One region of the Promicromonospora alba genome, then DNA from elsewhere that is predicted to be linked to it. Evidence: predicted binding sites of a transcription regulator. Region 1 holds the regulator's gene; each other region holds the start of a gene.
What was found. Region 1 encodes LexA, which represses DNA repair genes until DNA is damaged. Its sites were predicted from a motif close to TCGAACANNTGTTCGA; they were not measured.

Region 2: the regulator LexA is predicted to act here: its motif matches at 2,897-2,912, upstream of ACFO6V_RS01205 (HNH endonuclease signature motif containing protein).
Region 3: the regulator LexA is predicted to act here: its motif matches at 2,955-2,970, upstream of ACFO6V_RS00690 (HNH endonuclease signature motif containing protein).

What each region holds. Positions count from the first base shown of each region.
Region 1 is NZ_JBHSFI010000005.1:197,984-202,982, reverse strand. It holds gene ACFO6V_RS15900 (ATP-dependent DNA helicase) at 1-1,052, shown strand, start outside; gene ACFO6V_RS15895 (L-lactate dehydrogenase) at 1,062-2,051, shown strand; gene lexA (transcriptional repressor LexA) at 2,137-2,952, opposite strand; gene ACFO6V_RS15885 (LysM peptidoglycan-binding domain-containing protein) at 3,144-3,590, shown strand; gene nrdR (transcriptional regulator NrdR) at 3,710-4,180, shown strand; gene ACFO6V_RS15875 (DUF5302 domain-containing protein) at 4,325-4,552, shown strand; gene ACFO6V_RS15870 (helix-turn-helix transcriptional regulator) at 4,767-4,999, shown strand, end outside.
Region 2 is NZ_JBHSFI010000001.1:244,550-249,548, forward strand. It holds gene ACFO6V_RS01200 (MFS transporter) at 1-731, shown strand, start outside; gene ACFO6V_RS01205 (HNH endonuclease signature motif containing protein) at 977-2,830, opposite strand; gene ACFO6V_RS01210 (iron chaperone) at 3,050-3,415, shown strand; gene ACFO6V_RS01215 (YrdB family protein) at 3,499-3,861, opposite strand; gene ACFO6V_RS01220 (sigma-70 family RNA polymerase sigma factor) at 4,026-4,999, shown strand, end outside.
Region 3 is NZ_JBHSFI010000001.1:144,044-149,042, forward strand. It holds gene ACFO6V_RS00680 (S9 family peptidase) at 1-125, opposite strand, end outside; gene ACFO6V_RS00685 (Vgb family protein) at 206-1,174, shown strand; gene ACFO6V_RS00690 (HNH endonuclease signature motif containing protein) at 1,274-2,890, opposite strand; gene ACFO6V_RS00695 (VOC family protein) at 3,033-3,452, opposite strand; gene ACFO6V_RS00700 (DNA-binding protein) at 3,629-4,582, opposite strand.

The sequences.
Region 1 (4,999 bases):
CGGTCGGCGCGGTGCGCGACGCGGCCCGCGAGGTGCTGAGCACGCTGAAGCCGGAGGCGGGCGGCGGCAAGGGACAGGCTCCGGCCCAGCCCGAGCCCGGCCTGAAGATGGCGCAGGGCGCCATGCTGCAGCTCTTCGAGACGGCGGAACGCATGTCGTTCCAGGACACGACCGCCGACGTGCTGTGGTGCTCGCGCCCGGACAACAGCTGGGGCGGGTTCGCCGACAACGTGACGCGGCTGCATGCGGCGCCGCTGCACGTGGCCGGCCTGATCCGGATGCACCTGCTGGGGGAGGCGACAGGCGTCTTCACGTCGGCCACGCTGGCGCTGGGCGGCACGTTCGACGCGGTGGCCGGCACGCTCGGCCTCAAGGGCGAGGACGCCCCGCCGTGGCACGGCCTCGACGCCGGCAGCCCGTTCGACTACCCGCGCCAGGGCATCCTGTACATCGCCCGGCACCTCCCGGCGCCGGGCCGCGAGCCGACGACGGAGGCGCAGCTCGACGAGATCGCGGAGCTGATCACCGCCGCGGGCGGCCGCACGCTCGGCCTGTTCTCGTCCCGGCGTGCGGCGAACGCGGCGGCGGAGGCGATGCGGGAGCGGCTGGACTTCCCGATCCTGGCGCAGGGCGACGACCAGCTGCCCACCCTCGTGCGCGAGTTCGCCGAGGATCCGGAGGCCTGCCTGTTCGGCACGCTGTCCCTGTGGCAGGGCGTGGACGTGCCGGGCCCGTCGTGCCAGCTCGTGCTGATCGACCGCATCCCGTTCCCGCGCCCCGATGACCCGGTCAAGGCGGCACGCGCCAAGGCGGTGGAGCAGGCGGGCGGTAACGGGTTCATGGCGGTGTCCGCGCAGCACGCGGCGCTGCTGCTTGCGCAGGGCGCCGGGCGCCTCGTGCGGAGCATGGACGACAGGGGAGTGGTGGCGGTCCTCGACCCCCGCCTCGCGACGGCCCGCTACGCGTCGTTCCTGACCCGCTCGATGCCGGGGTTCTGGCCGACGACCGACTCGGCGCTGGTCCGTGCCGCGCTGGCGAGGCTCGACACCTAACCTGGGGGCATGGCAGCCCTTTCGGACATCCCGGCCGCGCCGTCCTCCGGCGCCCGCACCACCAAGCTCGCGATCGTGGGCGCCGGGGCGGTCGGCTCCACGCTGGCCTTCGCCGCACTGGCGCGGGGCTCGGCGCGGACCATCGCCCTGCACGACGTGAACCGGGCGAAGGTCGAGGCCGAGGTGCTCGACCTCCAGCACGGCCTCATGTTCACGCCCCAGGCGCAGGTGATCGGCTCGGACGACGTCGCAGTGTGCGCGGGCGCCGACGTCGTGGTCGTGACCGCAGGGGCGAAGCAGAAGCCCGGGCAGACCCGGATCGACCTCGCCGAGGGAACGATCGGCCTGATGCGCAAGATCCTGCCCGGCCTGGTCGACGTCGCGCCGGACGCCACGTACGTCATGGTGACCAACCCCGTCGACGTCGTGACCTACGCGGCGCTCAAGATCTCCGGCCTGCCGCGCGAGCGGCTGTTCGGCAGCGGCACGGTGCTCGACTCGTCCCGGCTGCGCGTGGTGCTCGCCGAGCGCTGCGGCGTGGCGGTGGGGAACGTGCACGCGTACATCGCCGGGGAGCACGGCGACTCGGAGATCGCGCTGTGGAGCTCGGCGTCGATCGGCGGTGTGCCGCTGCTCGACTGGGAGCCGCTGGGCGGTAACCCGCCGCTCGACGCGGCGGTGCGTACGGAGGTGCACCACGAGGTGGTCGACTCCGCGTACCGGATCATCGCGGGCAAGGGGGCCACCAACTACGCCGTCGGCCTGGCCGCCACCCGCATCATCGAGGCGGTGCTCAACGACGAGGGCCGGATCATGCCGGTGTCCTCGCTGCTGGACGACTACCACGGCATCAGCGACGTGTGCCTGTCCGTGCCGTCGCTCGTGGACCGGCGGGGTGTCACGGCCAACATGCGGGTGCCGATGTCCTACGACGAGCTGGCCGGCCTTCGTGCGTCGGCGGAGAGCGTGCGGGCCGTGCAGAGGCAGTTCGGCTTCTGAGGAGACCGCGAAGTAGAGCGCCTGTCCGCCTTACGCACGCTGAGCGTTGCGCAGGGCGGACAGGCGCTCTACTTCGCGAACCTCGTTACAGGCTGCGCAGCACCGCGACCACGCGGCCCAGGATCTGGGCCTCGTCGCCGGGGATCGGCTCGTAGGCCGGGTTCTGCGGCAGCAGCAGCACGTGACCGTCGGTCTGCTTGAACGTCTTGACCGTGGCCTCGCCGTCGATCATGGCGGCGACGATCTCGCCCTGCTCGGCGACGTTCTGCTGCCGTACGACCACCCAGTCCCCGTCGCAGATCGCGGCGTCGACCATCGAGTCGCCGGCGACCTTGAGGAGGAACAGCTCGCCGTCGCCCACCAGCTGGCGGGGGAGCGGGAACACGTCCTCGACGACCTGCTCGGCAAGGATGGGGCCACCGGCAGCGATACGGCCCACGAGCGGCACATACGACGGCGGGGGGGTGCTGGCGTCGTCGGGCACGGAGCCGCCCCAGTGGACCTGGCCGCTGCGGCGCGGCTCGGGCCAGTGGATCTCGCCGCGCGTCGGCTTGTCGACCTGCTCGGCCATCGGCTCCACGAGCTCCATGGCGCGCGGCCGGTTGGGGTCGCGGCGCAGGAAGCCCTTCTTCTCGAGCATCTGGAGCTGGTGCTTGACGCTCGACGGGCTGGCCAGCCCGACGGCCTCGCCGATCTCGCGCATCGACGGCGGGTAGCCCCGCGTCTCGAACGACTGCCGGATCGTGTCCAGCACCAAGCGCTGCCGTTCGGTGAGGCGGTCAGTCGGCGAGATCGTGTGCACGTCAGCGACCGCCTTGTCGGCTGGCGTGTCCAGCGTGGCGACGCCGGAGGCTGCCGTGTCGACGGCTCTCGTGTCGCTGGTCCCGTCCCGTCCCGTCATGCCCGTGCCCCTCCCGTTCCGACAAATGTTCTCCTGTGCGCTACCCACTCTAGGTCACAAACGCGCTCGGCTCAAACGAATGTTCGAGCGTGTCTCGACATGGACGGTGTCCCGTGCTACACAATGGTACGGGCGTTCGACGAACGCTTGTATGAACGACAGAAGCTCAGTCACTCATTCGAGGAGGGGCCATGGGGGACGTGATCCCGCTGCGGCAGTACACCCCGACGTATGAACAGGCGTATGCGCCGTCGTATGGCCGGGCGTTCGTGCCGGCGGCCCGACCGGCTGCGGTCCGTGCGTACATCCCGGTGGAAGGGCGCACGCTCGCCGGCCGGCTCGGCCTGGCCGGCCTCCGGCTCACGCGGCGCGGCCGGGTGGTCCTCGTGCTGCTCGCCATGCTCCTGCTCGCTCCGATGATCACGTGGGGGGCGACGGCGGTCGCCAGTTCCCCGGGTGAACCCACCGAGGTCCGGGTGCACGCCGTGCAGCCGGGAGAGACGCTCTGGGGCTTCGCCCAGGAGATCGCGAGACCCGGCGAGGACGTGCGACACGCGGTCGGCAGGCTGCAGGACCTGAACGAGATGTCGACCGGCACGCTGCGCGTCGGGGAGCTGTTGCTCCTGCCCAAGGAGTGACGAAAGGCCTCGATTCGCCGACGAATGTTGCGGCTATGTTGCAAGGGGGTGGTTTGCCCGCTTACGGTCGGGGCGCGACCGGAGGCCTCCGGTCGATGGTCGACCACGCAGGAGTGAGCATGCACTGCCCGTTCTGTCGCCACGCCGACTCGCGCGTGGTGGACTCGCGGACTGCCGACGACGGCCTGTCGATCCGGCGCCGACGGCAGTGCCCGAACTGCAACCGACGGTTCACCACCGTGGAGACCGCGAGCCTGTCCGTGGTCAAGCGCTCCGGCGCCACAGAGCCGTTCAGCCGCGACAAGGTCGCCGCGGGTGTGCGCAAGGCGTGCCAGGGGCGCCCGGTGAGCGACGACGACCTCGCGATCCTGGCCCAGCGGGTCGAGGAGACCCTGCGGAGCAACGGCAGCGCGGAGATCGACGCGTACGAGGTGGGCCTCGCCATCCTCGGCCCGCTCCGCGAGCTCGACGAGGTGGCGTACCTCCGGTTCGCGAGCGTCTACCAGGCGTTCGACTCGCTCGAGGACTTCGAGAGCGCGATCACCTCGCTCCGTGCGGAGCGCGCCGAGCGGGCGGCCGCTCAGGCATAGGGAGTCTGCGCGGCCGGGCGCGTCGTCGTCGGCCGTAGCCTGGGTGGAATCCAAAAATGTTGGCACCTGGCTGTGCCGTGGTGCAGGCTGGGGCCGACGACGGACCCGATCGAGGGACCCCCGGAACAAGAGGAGGTGATCGGTGTGACGGACGAGAAGCCCAATGCCGAGGCAGCCGAGACCAAGGGTGCTGAAGAGCCCAAGGTCGCGACAGCGCCGAGCACGGACGCGAAGGCGAAGTTCAAGGAAGCTCTGGACCGCAAGAATGCGGCTCGGAGCCGGACCTCCGCGGGCGATGTGAACACTGGTGCGGTGCACGGCTCGGAGACGACCGGCCCAGTCCAGAAGATGTTCCGCCGCAAGTCCGGCTGAGACTGTTCGGCCGAGGCCGTCGACCAGGTATCTGACCTGGTCGGCGGCTTTTGTTGTCTCGCGAGGCGCCTAGCAAAGGGATAGATGACCCGCGATGACACAGTTCGTGACACGGTTTGAACGCTCGGGAATGACCGATAGTGCCTACGGATGCTCGACACTGTCGGCGCCGTTGGCGCACCTCAGATACATGAGCGCCTCGCACGACAAGCCAATGGATCGCACACCGATGTGGACCCTCGAGGAGCTGTGCACGGTCCTGCGCACCACGCCCGCGACCATCTACACCTGGCGGAAGCACGGTCAGGGGCCCCGCGCCCACAAGGTCGGTCGGCACCTGCTGTCCGCAGACGCTGACGTGCGCGCGTGGCTCGAGTCGCGTGTCGCGGACACCGAGTGTGGTGACGACGAGGCGACACCCGAGCGCCGCATCACCGGACCGGGGTG
Region 2 (4,999 bases), on a different contig from region 1:
ACGGTGCGGCCTCGGAGGACTTGGCTCCAGTCGGCCCGACCCCGAAGGGGTCCAGCACGAACGGCGACCGGGGCGGCGCGGCCGCCGTCGATCAACCGGGTGCTCCCCCGCTGCACGCGCTGCGCCTCATCCTGGCCGTGCTGCGGGCCGGACGCGGGCTGCCGGCCGTCGTGTCGGTGCGGGCCCTGGTGTCGGCGGCGTTCGTCGGCGCGGAGGTGCTGCTGCCCCTGCTCCTGGTGCACGAGCGCCACCTGAGCCCTGGCGGTGCCGGCCTCATCCTGACGGTGGGAGCGCTCGGCTGGTCCGGGGCGTCCTGGGTGCGTGGCCGCAACCTGCTGCACCTCAGCCACGCCGGCTACGTGCGGCTGGGCGGCGGCCTGCTCGCCCTCGGGATGGTCGGCGCGGCCGTCCTCGTGCTCCCCGCCGTGCCGGCCGGGGTCGGGATGGCGTTCTGGGTGCTGTCCGGCAGTGGGATGGGCCTGGTCTACCCCACGCTGTCGGTCCTGACGCTCGAGCTGGCGGCGCCGCATGAGCAGGGCTCGGCCTCGTCGGCTCTCCAGGTGGCTGACGCCGTCGCCGCCGCCGTCGCGTCCACCGCGACCGGAGCGCTCCTGTGGACCCTGCATGACATCGTGGGGCTGCCCGCCTACGCAGCGGTGCTCGGGCTCACCGGCCTGCTCGCGATGATGACCGTGCTCCTGGCAGGCCGGACACGACTCGTCAGGCAATGACAGGCAATGAACGGAGCAAGGCGGCCTGACGAGTTGGAGGTCAGGCTGCCTGAGCCACGCCGACGGCGGCGGATCCGGTGAGTGGATGCCGCTCGTTGCCGAGGGGTTTTCGGTGGGGTCGATGGGGTCGCTGGTTCGGTGAGCTTGGTGGGGTTCGGCGGTCTCGCTAGGGCGCGCCAGGCCTGCTGGCGCGCTGGCCTGACCGGTCCGGCGGCTTCGGCGGGTTGCCGGGTCCGACCGGCCGCTCAGGCGACTTCGGTGGTGGGCGGGGGTGTGGCTTCGATGGCTTCAGGGAGGCGGATGCGGTGCCCACGGGCGTCCGTGAACGCCCACCCGGTCTCGAGGAGGGCACCGGCCGTGGTGTCGGCGGGCTTGCCGGTCCAGTGCATGGTGATGCCCTTGGCATCCACCAGCTGGTGATGGAACCAGCACAACAACGCACTGTTCGTCACCGAGGTGTCTCCGCCGTCGGCCCAGTGGGTCAGGGCGTGATGGACCTCGCACCGTGACGGCGGTTGATCACACCCCGGATAGACACAGTGCTGGTCTCTCGCGATGACGGCGCGGCGCATCTGCCCCGACACCGTGCGCTGCGCACGTCCGACGTCCAGGACGGCGCCGTCGGGTCCGAACACGATCCGGGTGACCGCGCTGTGGCACGCCAGGCGGCGCACCAGCGCGCGTGGGGCACGACCGCCGGTCTCGGTGAACACCGGACCACCGGAGGACAAGAACCCGGACAGTGCCGTATCCGTTGCACTCCAGGTACCCGGACCTGCGGTCGGACTTCCGTTCGGGCTTCCGGTCGGGCTTTCGGCCGTTGGGCCGGTGTGCAACGCGCCTGCACCTGCACCTGCACCTGCACCGACATCCGCATCCGCATCCGCGTCCGCACCCGCACCCGTGCTGGTGGTGCTGGTGCTGGTGCTGGTGCCAGCGCCAGCGCCACAGCCGGTGCCAGTGGTGCTGGTGGTGGTGCTGGGGATGCTCGGCCCCACGCCGAAGCGGGTGCCGCGCCCTGGTGTGGTCTGCCCGCAGGTCAGGCAGAGGCCGTCCCGGGTCCTCGTGACCTGGGTGACGAACTCGTCCCAGGACACCGTGACGTTCAGGTGCGGCGCGATCGCAGCGCCCGGGGAGGCCTGGTTGGTGTCCAGCACCACCCGCGCCACATCCGCCAGACCCTGCGCCCGACGCTGGGTCGTCGTGCGGGTGTCCTCCGCCGCCGGGGCGCCCAGGACCGCGTTGATCGCGGTCGTCAGCTGCAGGCCGTGCTCGTCGGTGAGGAACCCGGCCACGTGATACCCGCCGAACGTCTTGGCCAGATCGAAGAACTCACCCTGCGCGGCCTTGTCATCGTCCACATCGTCGGTATCGGGATCGGTCACAGTCGCGAACCGGCGCGCCACCTTCCGGAACTGATCCGCGTTCAACACACCAGCCTCACGCAGCACCAGGGCTTCACCGGTGACCAGGGTCCCCTCCGTGATCGCACCCTCCAGGACCTGCGTGACCAGCTCACGGGTCCGGGTCCCGTCGGGGTCGTCCACCGGGTCGGGGAAGTCGACCGGCACCGACTGGACGAACTGTTCCGGCGTGGTGGTGTGCCCGGTGCGGGCGTCGATCAGCCAGGCCAGTGCGTCGGTACGGGTCTCGCTGGTGGGCGCGACCTCCGTCATCACCCTCGCGTGGTCGACACCCAGGGTTCCCGCGACCAGCCGCTCCCGCGTCACGGGCAGCGCGGTCGCCAGACGGCGGGCGATGGTCATGTCCTTACCCGCCGTCGAGGCGGAGATGCCTTCGCGTAGGCGCAGCCAGGTCGTGAACGCCCGGGCCGTTCCACCGGAGCGCCAGGACCCCTCGTTCTCGATCCGGGGCAGCAGGGTGTACCGCACCCCGTCCAGGCGACCGGTCACCCGGCGGATCCGGGTGTGCGCATCAGCCAGGCGAGTGACCGTCGGCGCATCCCAACCGGTCAACGTCTCGGGGTCGGTCAGAGCAGTCAGCTCCGCGGTCGCCGCCTCGATCCGGGCCAGCACATCCTCGATCGACGCCGCAGCAGGCAGACCAGCAGCGGAACCACCGTTCGTCGTCCGATCCACCCTGCCCACCCCCGCCTACCTCGATTGCTCGCCTCTAGTTCTCACTCCCTTGCTGTATCTATTCTCTCGAACACGCGTGCGATCTGCTTGCCGGATTCGAAATCTGTGGATAACTCTTTGAAAGGCCACCGCGCACCCCGACCGCCCTACCGGAGGCCCCGCAGACACCCACTCAAAAGTGCCCGCGCGCCCCGCTGTCCTTCGGGCGAGGCTGTGCTCATGGACGAGTTCACCGACTACATCGCGAGCCTCGACGGCTCTGTCCGGGATGCCGTCGAGCGTGTGCGGGCGAGGGCGCTGGAGCTCGTGCCCGACGCCGAGGAAGGCGTGAGCTACGGCATGGCCGCGCTGCGCTATCGGGGCAGCCCGCTCGTGTCGGCCCGGGCCACGGCGAAGCACATCGGGCTGTACCCGTTCAGCCCTCCCGCGATCGAGGCGCTCGAGGCGCTCGAGACTGACCTCACCGGCTTCTCGACGTCGAAGGGGACCATCCGCTTCACGTCCGACCGCCCGTTGCCGGACGACGTCCTGGACCGGCTGATCCTGTTCCGCCGCGACGAGATAGACGCGATGCACAGGCGCTGACGATCGATCCTGCCGCGTGACCGACGGAGCGCCTCGCACCCCGCCAGTCACCATGCCAGTCACCCAGCCAGTCACCCAGCCGATCAGCGCGGCGTCCCGCCCGTCTCCAGGATGCTCGGCGTGCCCGCGGTCAGCGCCAGCACCACGCGGTGGAGCACCCATACGACCGCGAGCGCCGTCCCGATCGTCGGTACCCCTGCCTGCCAGAGCAGGTAGCCGATGCCGCCGAAGAGGAGTGCTTCGAGGGTGATGCGGGCCGACGGCGGGATGGTGACGCGGGCCTTGGGCGAGAGGAATGTCCCCCAGATCGCGATGACGGTGGCCGGGGCGAGGATGACGAAGAGGATCCGCCATCCGCCGTCGGACAGGGTCCAGCCCGCGTAGGCGGCGCCGGCGAAGAGGGCGAGCTCGAGGAGAAGGCGGACGAGGAGCGCGGTTGTTCTCACGGCCGCAGAGTAGGGGGCTCGGTGAGTGCGGGCCTAGCGCATACTGCGCGGCGCGCGATCAGTCCGTGAGGCCCGGTCAGGCCCCGAGAGACACCGTGCGCCGGCGCTGTCACATCTGGCACCCGTCCCTCGTCAGAGGGGGTATGACGCGAGAGCATGTGCTCATGACGGACCCGGAGACCTCCCAGGACGGCCACACACAGGACAGCCAGGACAGCCACACACAGGACGCGCCCCAGCCGCCCGGTACGCGGCTCGACGGCGCCGCCCTGGACCGGTTGCGCCCCCTGGCGTTCAGCGTGGCGTACCGGATGCTCGGCAGCGTGGCCGAGGCGGAGGACGTCGTCCAGGAGGCGTTGCTGCGCCTGTCGCAGACCGAAGGGGTGCGTAACCCGGACGCGTTCGTGACCACGGTGACGACGCGGATCGCCATCGACGTGCTCCGTTCGGCCCGGGTGCGGCGCGAGTCCTATGTGGGCGAGTGGCTGCCGGAACCTCTGGTGGGGCCTGTGCAGGCGAACCTGCCGGTCGCCATGGCGTCCGCGCCGCCGGACGCCGCAGCGCACGCCGAGCTGGCCGACGACCTCTCGACGGCGTTCCTGGTGCTGCTGGAGCGGCTTACCCCTACGGAGCGCGCGGCCTTCCTGCTGCACGACGTGCTGGGCTACTCCCACACGGAGGCGGCGGGCGTCATCGGCACGAGCGAGGTGTCCGCGCGTCAGCTGGCGTCTCGCGCCCGACGGCGGATCGCGCGGGAGCGCGACGACGCCGCGCGTTCAGCACCCGCCCGCTCAGGACCCGCCCGCTCAGCACCCACCCGCTCAGGACCAGGTCGAGCCGACCGGGTACGCGCGGAGGAGCTCGTCACGCGGTTCCTGGCCGCGTGCGAGGAGGGTGCGGTGGACCCGTTCCTGGCGCTGCTCGCCGAGGACGTCGTGTTCACCGGCGACGGCGGCGGGAAGGTGCCGCCGGGCTTCTCGATCGCCCGGCCGGTCTCGGGGCGGGACACGGTGGCGCGTCTGCTGGCGGTCTTCATGCGCCGTGGTGCGCCCATCCACTTCGAGCGTGCTCTGGTGGGTGGGGAGCCTGGTCTGCTCATCATGGCGGACGACGTCATCGGCGGTGGCCTGATCGGTAC
Region 3 (4,999 bases), on a different contig from region 1:
GAGACGTCGGCGAGGTCGTGCAGGATCGTGGTGGGCTGGTGGGCTGGTGGGCTCGTGGGCTCGTGGGTGGCCCGGAATACGGTTGCACCCGCGCCCGGGCGCAGGCAGGCTGCGGTGACCGCCAAGGGCAGGCGCCCTCGGCGAGGCAATCGTCGAACCAGCTGTCGAACCAGCCGTCGAACCAGCTGTCGAGCAAGGAGCTGCTGTGCGCCACTCCCATGCCCCGATCATCACGGAGATCCCCGTCGCGGATGCCAAGGACGGCCCGTACGGCATAGCGGCCGGACCCGACGGCGCCCTGTGGCTCACCCTCGCGCAGAGCGGTCGCGTCGCGCGCCTCACCACGGACGGCGAGGTCACGGAGTACCCCCTGGACTCGGCCGAGTGCCAGCCCACGGTCATCACTCCCGGTCCCGACGGCGCCCTCTGGTTCACCCGGACCAAGGACCACCGGATAGGCCGCATCTCCTCCGAGGGCGTCGTGCGTTCCTACCCCGTGCCGACGCCGGACAGCGGCCCGTACGGCATCACCGCCGGACCGGATGGCGCACTGTGGTTCACCGAGATGAATACCGACAAGGTCGGCCGCATCGACGTCGAAGGCCGGGTCACGGAGTTCGACCTGCCGGTGACGGGCGGCATGCCCTCGGCGATCACCACCGGACCCGACGGTGCCCTCTGGTTCACCCTCAACCAGGCGAACGCGATAGGCCGGATCACCGTGCAGGGAGACGTCACCGTCCACCCGCTGCCCACACCTGGCGCGGCGCCGGTAGGGATCACCAGCGACGGGGCGGCCCTGTGGTTCGTCGAGATCATGGCGGGACAGATCGGCCGCATCACCACCGACGGCGCGATCCAGGAGTTCCCGCTGCCCGACCGCGCGGCCAAGCCGCACGCCATCGTCGCCGCCGGCACCGGTGACTGCTGGTTCACGGAATGGGGCGCCAACCGGATCGGTCACATCATCGTGCCGGAGGATGCGGCGGACGATGCTGGCGGCCACGACGCGACCGGCCACGGGATGGCCGATCACGACGCGACCAGCTACGACGTAACCATCTATGACCTGCCGACGCCATCGTCCGAGCCGCACGGCATCACCGTCGGACCGGACGGAGCGCTCTGGGCGGCCCTGGAGATTGGCAGCATCGTGCGACTGATCGCGTCCTAGCGCCGACCGGGCCTGGAGCGCCAAGCACAGGACACGCGTCGGGCCCGCATCCGCTCCGGCCCAGAGGAAGCGGCCCAGAGGAAGTCCGGCCGGTCTGGTTCACGCAGCCCCGGGCCACAGGCTGCGCAGCTCGATCCGACGACCGTGCCGGTTGATGAACGTCCATCGGCCCGGTTGGTCCGGGTTCGCGCCGGCCTCCCAGGCCATCGTGATCCCGGTGGTGTCCACCAGTGTGTGGTGATGCCAGCACAACAGCGCCGAGTTCGCGACGGACGTCTCCCCGCCGTCGGCCCAGTGCCGTAGTGCGTGGTGCACCTCGCACCGGCTCGGAGGCTGATCACACCCAGGGTAGACACAATGCTGGTCTCTCGCGATCACCGCCTTGCGCATCTGGCCCGTCACCGTGCGCTGCGCACGACCGACGTCGATAGCCGTCCCGTCCGCGCCGAACACGACCCGCGTGATCTCCGCATCGCACGTCAGCCGGCGCAGCAGATCGCGCGGGATGACGCTGCCCGTCGCCGACGCGCCGGTGAACGTCGCGGGCTGGGCCGTCAAGGACGTCAGGTCCGCGGGCCGGAGCCCGCCGGTGCCGGTCTGTGCGGCAGCTCCCGCGTGCGCGGCAGCCCGGTCCGTGTACCGGATCAGCTCCGTCAGTGAGACCGTGACGTGGACGTGCGGCCGCACCGCGGCACCCGTGCCGACGCGACCGTTGTCCAGCACGTCCCGGGCGACGTCGGCCAGGGCCTGCGCACGGCGTTGCGTCGGCGTGCGGTCGTCGCCCGGTGTCGGAGCGCCCATCATCGAACCGAGCACCGTCGCCAGCAGCTGGCCGTGCTCGTCCGTCAAGAACCCGTTGACGTGCCAGCCGCCGAAGGTCGGGGAGACCTCCAGGTGCTCCCGCTCGGCAGCTTTCCGGTATCCGCGGTCGTCCGCGTCCGGGTCGACGACCTGCCCGAACCGCCTCAGCACCTGGCGGAACCGCGACGGGTCACAAGCGCCCGCCAGGCCGGTCAGATATTCCTCGCCGGTGATCGGCGGGGGCGCAGGGATGTCGTCCTCGGCCGATCCGTCGCCTCCCGGCCCTGCGGAGTCCGTTCCCTCCGAATCCTGGTCCGCTGGTTCGATGGTCGCTTCGTTGCCGGTGGGCGCATCGGGAACATCACCGGCCGGCGGGCCGGGAACCACGGTCGGCACCACGCCGGGCGGCAGATCGTCCGGCTCGATCGGTGCGGCGAGCGCGGCCTTGCGGGCGTCGCTGGTCGGTGCCACGTCCACCAGTGCGCGCACGTGGTCGGCGCCGATGTCGCCCGCGAGCGCCGTGGTGCGAGTGGCCGGCAGGTGGTCGCGCAGCGCTCGGCCGGTCCGGGTCTCACGCTTTGCGGTCGTCGTGCTGACGTTCTCCGTCCGCGCCAGCCAGGCCGAGAAGTTTCGTGCGCCTGTCGTCTGCCACGGAAGCTCCGCCTCGATGACGGGCAGCCAGGTGAGCCGGAGGGTGTCCAGCCGCGTACCGAGTGCGCGGAGGCGGGGTGCGGCGGACGCAAGACGGGAGACAGCGACGCCACTTGTCGCAGCGTGCCCGCCGACACCCGCCACCGCGTCCGGACCGGCTGACACGACGAGTTCGTCGGTCAGGGACTCCAGGTCGGTCAGCGTCTCTTCGAAGGTGCGGGCCGCGGGCTCCTGGCCGGACGGAGGCGGGGTCGTGGATGCCATGGTGCTCCGCCCCCGTCCTGGTCTCTTGCGGTTCCCGGTGCGGGTACCTCACCTCTCGATTCTATCGAACATGCGTACGCATGGCGCACGCTGTTTGAAATCTGTGGATGACCTTTTTGGTCGCCTCAGAGGGTGCGAGCCGTCAGCTGGAGAACGGGTGCTGCTCCACGTAGTGCGGGTTGTACATGACCCCGAGGATGTTCCCGAACGGGTCCACCACGGACGCGGTGACGAAGCCGATGTCGCCTCGCGGGGTGATCGGCTGGAACTCGGTCGCGCCCAGCTCCAGCAGGCGCGCCACCATGGCCTCCAGATCGTCGACGTGCCAGTACATGAGCGCGCCGCCCGGCGCGGAGGGCAGGCCTGGCGGCGCGAAGGCCCGGCTGACGAGGCCGAGCTCTGCCTCGTTGTCGCCGATCCGGAACTCGGCGTAGGCGAGTGCCCCGTCGGGGCCGGGGCGCTGGAAGTACGGCTCCACCCCGAGCAGCTCGGTGTACCAGGCGGCGGCTGCGGTGACGTCGTCGGCCCAGTAGTTGATGGTGGCAAATCCGCGAAGGTTCATCAGGCCATCAGAGCACCACCCACTGACACTCGTGCCCGCCGACGCGCGGGACTCACCGCTGGGCGAGGGTGATCTGACGCGACCCTCCAGAGCCCAGGCCGGGGCCGCCGGACGCCGTGTCAACGCACGACGTCCGGGGGCCGGCCTCGCTACGCACCGATCAGCCGCCCGACCTCTCAGCCGGAACAGGACGGGACAGCCGCGGACGCCGTCGCCGCCTCCAGCGCCTCCCGCAGCCCGGCCGCCGTACCCTCCGCCTGAGCCCGCGCCGCGATCGCCGCCATGCGGGCCTGCTCCGCCTCCGCCGCCAGTTCCCGTGCCGACGCCAGAGCGTCACGCGATGCGGACAGCTCGCCCTCCAGCCGGGCGACCGACGCCTCTGCGCCGGCGCGGGCCGTCTCGGCCGCCGCCTGGTCCCGGTGCGCCTGGGCGGCGTCGGTCCGGGCTGCCTCGAGCGCCCCGCGCACATCGGCCAGCGACTCCCGCAGCCCGACGGCGGCACCCTCCGCCTGCGCACGGGCCGCCTCGGCGTCGGACCGCGCGCGTTCGGCAGCGGCCGTAGCGGCCCGCTCCCGGGCGAGCTCGTCCCGTGCGGCGTCGAGCGCCTGTCGCACGGCGGCCAGGTCGCCCTCCAGCCGGGCCGACGCCGCCACGGCATCTGCCCGCTCCTTCTCCACCGCGGCACGATCCTCCTCGGCGGAGCGCGCCTGCTCGCGCGCCGACTCCAGGACCGCACGGAACTGCGCGAGCTCCGCGTCCGCCTCGTCCACGCGCGCGGCCAGAGCGTCCGCCTCACCGACGACGGCGGTCAGCGCCTCGTCCTGCGCGGCGGCCGTGGCCTCGTGCTCGGACCGCGCCACCTCGATCGCGGCGCCCCACAGCGCATCGAGGCCGCGCTCCACCAGCGCGGTGACCGCCACCGGCAGCTCGGGGAGGGCCTGCCGCGCTTCGTCCTCCGCAGCCTTGCCGTCTCGCCACTCCCGCAGATACTTCGTGGCCGCCGCATTGGAGCAGCCGGCGCGCTCGCGCACGTTCGTCACCGTGACAGCAGCACCCTCCGCTGTCAGCGCCTCGGCAGCCTGGAAGACGCGTTCCTTGTCCCGCACGTTGTTCCCCGATCCATCAGTCATTCCGGCCCACAGTTTTGCGCGCACGCTCCGTGCTCGTAGTAGTACGAGTAGTCCTGTGATACTACTACGACTCCCGGTCCCACACTGTACGCACCCGCTTTCCTGAAGCGGGTGCGTACAGAACTGGTGATCGGCTAGATATCAACGCTTTTCGGCAGTTTTGAGCGCTCCGGAAGTGCCGCGAAGAGCACATAGTGAGCATCGATGACGGCGGCTCCGCACCGCTGGACGAGCGCTCCGTCGCTACTGGCCCCCGGCGGCGACCCGCGCACCGCACCTTGAACCGTGAACGCTCCTGTGCTCCTTCCCGCGGTCCCTCTCAGTGGCGACCGCGGAGGCAGCCAGGAGCGACGCGGCAGCGAGGCTGCCCCAGAGGGCGACCGGGCCGAGGGGAGCGAGCGCCGTGATGACGGCGGG